DNA from 2 places in the Pantoea jilinensis genome. Region 2 is predicted to be linked to the other one. Evidence: predicted binding sites of a transcription regulator. Region 2 holds the regulator's gene; the other holds the start of a gene.
The links. The regulator Fur, encoded in region 2, represses iron uptake genes when iron is present. The targets are predictions, from matches to a motif close to ATAATAATGAGAACNACTATCAA.
Positions count from the first base shown of each region.

Region 1: exbB (tol-pal system-associated acyl-CoA thioesterase) is a predicted target of Fur. The motif match lies at 3,286-3,308, and genes of this name have one in related genera.

Region 1 covers NZ_CP077746.1:668,898-673,393, reverse strand. Annotated here, with positions in the region: gene KTJ90_RS03235 (Csu type fimbrial protein) at 1-491, shown strand, start outside; gene KTJ90_RS03230 (MFS transporter) at 488-1,813, opposite strand; gene exbD (TonB system transport protein ExbD) at 2,050-2,472, opposite strand; gene exbB (tol-pal system-associated acyl-CoA thioesterase) at 2,479-3,201, opposite strand; gene KTJ90_RS03215 (TRAP transporter substrate-binding protein) at 3,552-4,496, shown strand, end outside.
Region 2 covers NZ_CP077746.1:2,939,640-2,944,135, reverse strand. Annotated here, with positions in the region: gene glnS (glutamine--tRNA ligase) at 1-1,234, shown strand, start outside; gene KTJ90_RS13880 (hypothetical protein) at 1,469-1,864, shown strand; gene fur (ferric iron uptake transcriptional regulator) at 1,929-2,372, opposite strand; gene fldA (flavodoxin FldA) at 2,721-3,251, opposite strand; gene ybfE (LexA regulated protein) at 3,384-3,659, opposite strand; gene ybfF (alpha/beta fold hydrolase) at 3,828-4,496, opposite strand, start outside.

The sequences.
Region 1 (4,496 bases), 1.7 Mb from region 2:
TGACTTACCGCATCTGCACCAGCATTGGCGTGGGTAATCTCTGTTTAAGCGAGCAGCAAGGCAGCGGCGTGATTCCGATTAACGTTACCGCTGTCCTCACCAACGATTGCACGACGATCACCGCACCCAACATCAGCTTTGGCAGTGCGCCGCTGGTGAGTAGCTTCTCCGCTGTATCGCAGACCATTAACGTGCTGTGCAGTAAAGGCAGTACCTATACCGTCGGGCTGAACAATGGCAGTTATCCGGCGGGCAGCGTCAGGAACATGGCGAGCGGAGCGAACCGTCTGAGTTATGAGATTTATAAAAGTGCCACCAGCAATCGCTGGGGAGCGGCAGGCACTGAACGCTGGAGCAGTACCACCTCGACAGCGGTATCAGCGGATGGACTGACGCGCGGCTTTAACTACACCGCGCGCATCCTGACCACTCAGAACACGCCGCCTGCGGGAAATTACAGCGACAGCGTGGTCGTCGATTTATCGTTTTAAAGTGACGCGCTGACCGTCGTTGTGGCGCTGTGACGCCGCTGATACTGCTTCACCATCCGGCCAATCAACAGCGTACCGATCAGCCCGCAGACCGCCGCAAAGGTGAGCCAGACGCCAGGCATCGCTTTGTCACCGGTGGCGTGAATCAGATAGCTGGAGATGGCAGGTGTAAAGCCGCCAAATAGCGCCGTTGCCAGACTGTAAGCCATGGAGAAACCGGCAGCGCGCACTTCAGCAGGCATAATTTCTGCCAGATAAACCACCATCGCACCGTTATAGCTGGCATAGAGAAACGACAGCCACAGCTCAGCTTCCAGCAGGTGAGCGAAGCTGGCCGATCCCACCATCCAGTGAAGCACCGGCCAGGTGGTGGCAATCATCAGCAGGGTAAAAATAATCAGCAGCGGACGTCGTCCCACGCGGTCCGACAGCGTACCCATCAGCGGCAGCCAGAAGAGGTTGGAAACACCCACACAGAGCGTCACCAGAAACGCCTGCTTGTCGCTCATCATCAATACAGTTTTGCCAAAGGTCGGTGTAAAAGCGGTGATCATGTAGAACATCACCGTGGTGGTGACCACCATCAGCATGCCCGCCAGCACCAGCGCCCAGTTGCTGGCGACCGACCGCATGATTTCCGTCATGCTCGGGTGATGTTTACGTTTACTGAACGCTTCAGTCTCTTCCAGCATCCGGCGGATATAGAACAGGAACGGCACAATCAGACAGCCAACCACAAACGGGATACGCCAGCCCCACTCCGTTACCGCTTCTTTCGCCAGCAGATGATTCAGCATCAGGCCCAGCAGGGCAGCAAAGATCACCGCAATCTGCTGACTGCCCGACTGCCAGCTCACGAAGAAGCCTTTACGTCCTTTGGGTGCAACTTCGGCCAGATAGACCGATACGCCACCCAGCTCAACCCCCGCCGAGAAGCCCTGCAACAGACGCCCCAACAGAATCAGAATCGGTGCTGCCACGCCTAAGGTAGCGTAACCCGGTACCACCGCAATGGTCAGGGTACCAATCGCCATTAAGCCCAGCGTCAGCAACAGGCCTTTACGGCGCCCATGATGGTCGATGTAGGCACCTAAAATGATCGCCCCCAGCGGGCGCATCAGGAAGCCGGCACCAAAGGTCATCAGGGTCAGCATCAGGGAAGCAAACGGGTCATCACCCGGGAAGAAGGTTTTTGAAATGGCGGTCGCGTAGTAGCCAAACACCATGAAGTCGTACATCTCCAGGAAGTTACCACTGGTGACGTTGAAGATAGTTCGGGCAGCACTTTTCGGCGGCTTTTGTAAAGATGGGGTGTGACTCATAACGGCTTCCTGTTGTTTTTTAGCCCTTTTAGCCTGACTGAAGCGGGATTAATGTGACGTGAGTCACCATTGCAATTTACAAATCTATGTACATAAGTAACAACCAATTAACAATCCGAATCAGGCAGCATAAGTGATCGGCTTGAGCACTGCTTGACCCGATTTTATGTGGTCAGAGAGCCAGCATAAAAAAAGGCGACCTCAATAGTCGCCTTCTAAGGATGCCCGATAATTCGCTATTTCTTCACGGTTTCCATGCCCATCAGCCCGATTTTCAGATAGCCCGCCGTGCGCAGTTTATCCATGACGCTCATCAGGGTTTCATAATCCACCGACTTGTCCGCCTGGAAGAAAATCGTCGTCTCTTTGTTGCCCTGCGTCTGGCTGGTCAGCACGTTCACCAGCGAGTCAGGCGTAACCTGATCGTTACCGACGTAGAGCTGCTTATCCGCTTTAATCGACAAATAAACTGGCTTCTCCGGGCGCGGCTGCGGCGCGCTGGTTGAGGCGGGCAGATTGACGCGCACGTCGACCGTCGCCAGTGGCGCGGCGACCATAAAGATGATCAGCAGAACCAGCATGACGTCGATAAACGGCGTCACGTTAATCTCATGCATTTCACCGTCGGTTTGCAGATCGTCGTTTAATCGCATGGCCATAACAGCTTACCCTAAGCGCAGTTTCTGGGCGGTCGCGGGACGTGGAACCTCTTTGGCCACAGTGCCCAGGTCGATGTCACGACTCTGCAACAGCATCACCTGAGCGGCAACATCACCCAGCGAGGCTTTGTAGTTAGCGATCATGCGGGCAAAGACGTTGTAGATCACCACCGCCGGAATCGCAGCGACCAGACCCACCGCCGTTGCCAGCAGCGCTTCGGCGATACCGGGAGCCACCACCGCAAGGTTCGTCGTCTGGGTTTTCGCAATACCGATAAAGCTGTTCATGATGCCCCAGACAGTGCCGAACAGACCAATAAACGGGGCGACAGAGCCGATGGTTGCCAGGAAGCCATTGCCCCGGCCTGCATGGCGGCTGAAAGCAGCCACGCGGCGCTCAAGGCGGAAACTGGTGCGATCTTTAATGCCGTTGGTATCTTCCACACCTGCCGACAATTCGAGTTCATTCTGCGCATCGTTCAGCAGCACGACGCTGTGGCTGTGACCGGTAAACGACTGAGCAATGCGGGCGGCGTCATTAAGACTACGGGCTTCGCCCAGCGCCAGTTGCTCACGCTTCAGGCGGCGCTTAGCGGCGCTGAGTTCAGCATATTTGCCGAAAAAGATTGCCCATGTCACGACCGATGCCAACAACAGGCCAATCATGACGACCTTTACCACGATATCGGCATGTTGATACATGCCCCAAACGGAGAGGTCCGTTTGCATCAAATCACTGGCTACCACGCTGCTTCTCCAACTTCTGATTCAGGGATGCGAAACAAGCGCGAATAATAGCAAAATGGCGGCGAATTGATAGTAGTTCTCATTAGTATTTACAAACCCAACCCTGGTCACAGACCTCGCTTTGACCAGCTTTGCACACTTTCCGTCAGGGACGTTTCGAAAATGTGAAGCTGCATGAAAATTTATTAAAACAACGTTTCAAAATGTGACGCCATTCATTCAATCAACATTACTGCATTTTACTCAGACGCATTTTCACTATGCTGGCTCCACACGGCACTCTGCGGTTAGCCCAGACTCCAGGCCGTCCTACCTCTGCGGGAGACAAAATAATGAGACTGACAAAAACATGCCTGGCCAGTGCCCTGGCGGCAATCATGATAAGTTCCACCGCCACGGCACAGGTGATTAAAGTCGCTGAAGTGCAGCCAGCCGGCTATCCCACTGTGGTTGCCCTGCAACACATGGGCGACAAACTCAAACAGGCCACTGATGGACGGCTGGAGATGAAGATCTACGCCGGTGGCGTGCTGGGTGATGAAGACCAGACGCTGCAACAGGTGCAGCTGGGCGCCATCGATATGATCCGCGTCTCACTGGCTCCGGTCACGTCTATCGCCCCGGAAACCAGCGTGCTGACCCTGCCCTACGTTTTTCGCGACATCGACCACATGCATAAAGTGCTGGATGGTGAGATAGGCAGCGAGATTGCCAGCAAGTTTGATAAGGATCCCAACGCCCGCATGGTCTTCCTGGGCTGGACGGATGCCGGTGAGCGCAACATGATCACCAAGAAGCCGCTGGCAAAACCCGACGATCTTAAAGGTATGAAGATCCGGGTGCAGAACAGCGCCATTTCACTGGCGACGCTGAAAGCGATGGGCGCAAATCCGGTGGCAATGGGCGTCAGCGAAGTCTTTAGTGCGATGCAGACTGGCGTGGTCGATGGCACCGAGAACAACCCACCTACCTTTGTCGCCCACAACTACATGCCGGTCGCGAAGTACTACACCCTCACCGGCCACTTTATTCAGCCAGAGATGATTCTGTTTTCGAAACGTGCCTGGGATCGCCTGAAACCCGACGATCAGACACTGCTGAAAAAGCTCGGTAAAGAGGCACAGGATGAAGAGCGTCAGCTCTGGGCGACCTACACCGAACAGTCGATCGCCAAAATGAAGGCCGGTGGCGTGACCTTCCAGCAGACCGACCGCGACTACTTCGTTAAGGTTACCCAGCCGGTGCGCGATCAATTCGGCGGCAAATATCAGGATCTG
Region 2 (4,496 bases):
TTATCGCGATCGCAGCGTGGAAGAGAACCTGGCGCTGTTTGAGAAAATGCGCAACGGTGAGTTTGCCGAAGGCAGCGCCTGTCTGCGTGCCAAAATCGACATGGCCTCTAGTTTCATCGTGATGCGTGATCCGGTGCTGTACCGCATCAAGTTCGCAGAACACCACCAGACGGGTAACAAGTGGTGCATCTATCCGATGTATGACTTTACCCACTGCATCTCCGATGCGCTGGAAGGCATCACGCACTCACTGTGTACGCTGGAGTTTCAGGACAACCGCCGTCTCTATGACTGGGTGCTGGATAACATCACCATTCCGGTTCATCCGCGCCAGTACGAGTTCTCGCGTCTGAATCTGGAGTATGCGGTGATGTCGAAACGCAAACTCACTCAGCTGGTGACCGAGAAGCACGTAGAAGGCTGGGACGATCCGCGCATGCTGACCGTTTCAGGTCTGCGTCGTCGCGGTTACACCGCAGCCTCTATCCGTGAGTTCTGCCGTCGTATTGGCGTGACCAAACAGGATAACATCGTGGAGATGGCCTCGCTGGAATCCTGTATTCGCGATGATCTTAACGAGAATGCACCACGTGCCATGGCGGTGCTCGATCCGCTAAAAGTGGTGATCGAAAACCTGCCAGCGGGTCACAGCGAAACCCTCACCATGCCCAATCATCCGGGTAAGCCGGAGATGGGCACGCGTGAAGTGCCGTTCAGCCGCGAGATCTGGATCGACCGTGCAGATTTCCGTGAAGAGGCGAACAAGCAATATAAACGTCTGGTGCTGGGCAAAGAAGTTCGCCTGCGCAACGCCTACGTGATTCGTGCTGAGCGAATTGCTAAAGATGAAGCGGGCAACATCACCTGCATCTATTGCACCAGCGATGTTGATACGCTGAGCAAAGATCCTGCTGATGGCCGTAAGGTCAAAGGCGTGATTCACTGGGTCTCTGCCGATCACGCGCAGCCTGCTGAGTTCCGTCTGTATGACCGCCTGTTCAGCGTGCCAAACCCGGGTGCGGCTGAGGACTTCCTGGCGGTAATCAACCCTGAGTCACTGGCGATTAAACAGGGCTTTGTGGAACCGAGCCTGCGCGATGTAGAACCGACCACACCGTTCCAGTTTGAACGTGAAGGTTATTTCTGCGCCGACAGCGTTTACTCTACGCCCTCGCAGTTGGTATTCAACCGTACCGTTGGTCTTCGTGATACCTGGACGAAAGCCGGCGAATAACGTGTTGAGGCTGACCTCATAAAATGACAAAAGGGCGATTTATCGCCCTTTTTTATTGTCCCTATTTCGACCATTACCGACGTTTGTTCTGAACTAACTGCAATCCATTAAATGCCATACTGTGAGAGAAATCTGAGTTTAAAAAAATTAATCAATTTCAGGATGTGAATTAGCAGCTTTCAGGTAGGCTATGCGCTCTCAGAGGTTGCACAGCGGGTTACAGAAGGAAAAAATATGACCGTTCTCGCCCAGGAAGCCAAACACAGTGTCGTCGTTTTACATCAGCTCATTGAACGTATTTTTAATAAGCCCGCCGGATCAGACGACAGTTTTGAGCTGCTGATGTCCTATTTTCATCCTGAATTCCGCATGGTGACCCCTAAAGGCAAAGAGTACAATCTGAACGAGGTCGAGGATCTTTTCCGGCAGTTGCAGGGGCAGCGGGAAGGGATGCGCATTGCCACCTGCGAACATGTGATCCTCTCTCATCATGATAAAGAGATCACCGTGCAGTATCGCGAAATGCAGATGATGAATGGCAATAACAATAGCCGCATCTCGCTGGCCATTCTCGATTGCAGTAGCTCTATTCCGCGCTGGCGTTATCTGCAGGAGACGCTGGTCGCCTGACTGACAGCAGACATCAGACGAAAAAAAACCGGTGAATTCACCGGTTTTTTTATTTCAGCTCGCGTTACTGGTCGTGCAGGGTTTCATTTTCCCGGCAATCGCCCAGTGTGCAGTGTCCGTAAAGATAGAGGCTGTGGTTAGTGAGCTTGATGCCGTGGCGGGTTGCGATTTCACGCTGACGCGTTTCGATAGACTCGTCGCTGAACTCAATAACCTTGCCGCAATCCAGGCAAATCAGGTGATCGTGATGATGCTGCTGCGTCAGTTCGAAGACCGATTTGCCGCCTTCGAAATTGTGGCGCGTCACAATACCCGCGTCATCGAACTGGTTAAGCACACGGTAAACGGTAGCCAGTCCAATCTCTTCGCCGATATCAATCAGGCGTTTATACAAATCTTCCGCACTGACGTGATGGCACTCAGGTTCCTGAAGCACTTCCAGAATTTTCAGTCTGGGCAGTGTCACTTTCAGGCCAGCCTTCTTTAATGCGGTGTTGTTGTCAGTCATGCGGATTTTGTCCTGTTACTAATATTCACTTTTGTGGCTTGTCGCCTTGAATGTCGATCTACACTCATTCTCATTTGCGTCTCATTATAGAACTGAAGCGATGAAATGAAAACCAGAGGGCGTGCCTGAATCATCATGGGCTGCTGGGGAGGCGTCACCGGGCCGGGGAGAATTCTGGCAGATGTCTGTTTGTACATCGCTTAGTCTTGCCGCGTGAGAAAATAAGCGGAAGATCGATGCGGGTATTCTACAGATTAAACGGAGAAAGTTAAAAAAATGTGGCTATTATTTCTATAGGAATTTCCATTACCTCAATGTGAGCTGGCGCTCACATTGAGTCAGACACCATCACGCTTCGATGATCTCTTTCAGTTGCAGTTCATCAAAAATCTGCTTAACCCACTGTTCAACACGCTGGTTAGTCAGTTCAGGCTGACGATCTTCGTCGATAGCCAGACCCAGGAAGTGGGTATCATCCGCCAGACCTTTTGAGGCTTCGAAATGGTAGCCCTCAGTTGGCCAGTGTCCGACAATCACGGCACCGTGTGGCTCAATAATGTCGCGGATGGTGCCCATCGCATCACAGAAGTACTCTGCGTAATCTTCCTGATCGCCGCAGCCAAACAACGCCACCAGCTTGCCATTAAAGTCGATCTCTTCCAGCGTCGGGAAGAAGTCATCCCAGTCGCACTGTGCTTCACCGTAGTACCAGGTTGGAATACCCAGCAGCAGGATATCAAATGCTTCCAGATCTTCTTTTGTGCTTTTCGCGATGTCATGCACTTCTGCAACGTCTGAACCCAGCTGTTTCTGGATCATTTTTGCAATGTTTTCGGTATTACCGGTATCGCTGCCAAAGAAGATGCCTACGAGTGCCATGAGTAAAATAACCTCTTAAATCCTGATGATGAGATGTGTGCCGCAGCACATTTCAGCGAATAATAGCAGACGAGAGAAAACCGGTGAACGGTTAAAGCCCCGACATTTGCTCCTGCGTGCGATTTGCCCGCATCAATCCAGTTTGAGCTGCGCCAGCAGCATCTGTTCAATCAGTTCGCTGCGGCTGAGATTACGCTGTTCTGCCAGCGTATTAAGTGCATCGACGGCTTCACTGTTCATTTTCAGTTCGACACGACGAAGTCCGCGTCCTTTGTCACGTTTAAGCTGGTTGCGCTTGTTGATGCGCAGCTGTTCATCACGCGAAAGCGGACTGGTTTTGGGTCGACCGGGGCGGCGCTCATCAGCAAAGAGATCGAGCGTCGTGCGGTCAGTCTGTTCTTTTGCCATGGCTTAGTAAAACTGAATGGGGGCGGGCGCCAGACACTCACCGCGCAGATTATAAATTATTGGCCATTGCCGCAGCAAAACTGACCAGCGGCAAAATTTTAGCGCGCCATCATACTTCACGCGTACTCCCGACGCCAATCCTAAACTTTTACCGCCATCTATTTGCTTTTAAAGCGCAAAAAAACGACGAATGCTGCGCAAAACGGCATCAGGTTTCTCTGCATGAACCCAGTGCCCGGCGCCGCCAATGACATGTGCCTGAGCCGCCGGAAACTGTTGAAGTAACACGTCGCGGTAGCGGTTATCCAGATAGTTTGAGTCGCCGCCACGAATAAACAACGCGGGATGATCCCAGGCAGGAACCGGCTGCCAGCCAGAAATCGTGGTGTAGTTATCCCACAGTACCGGCACATTGAAGCGCCACTCACCCTCCTGAAATGACTTCAGCAGAAACTGGATAACCCCTTCTTCATCAATCAGCGTGCGCATAATGCGGGCTGCCTCGCTGCGGAATGAAACGCCCGCATCAGTGACGGCACGAATACCGGCAAAAATCTCATCGTGGCGGCGGGTCTGGTAGTCCACCGGTGCGATATCGATCATCACCAGTCGCTCAATGCGATCCGGCACCAGCGCGCTCATGGTCATCGCGATTTTACCGCCCATCGAGTGACCGATAACCGCGACGCGTTCGATGCCCTGTGCATCCAGCGTGTCGACCATATCCTGCGCCATTACAGCGTAGTTCATCTCGTCGGATCGTGGCGAAAGACCGTGGTTACGGACATCAACCTGCAGCAGGGGACCGGCATCTTTCAGCCCGCGCGCCAGCACACC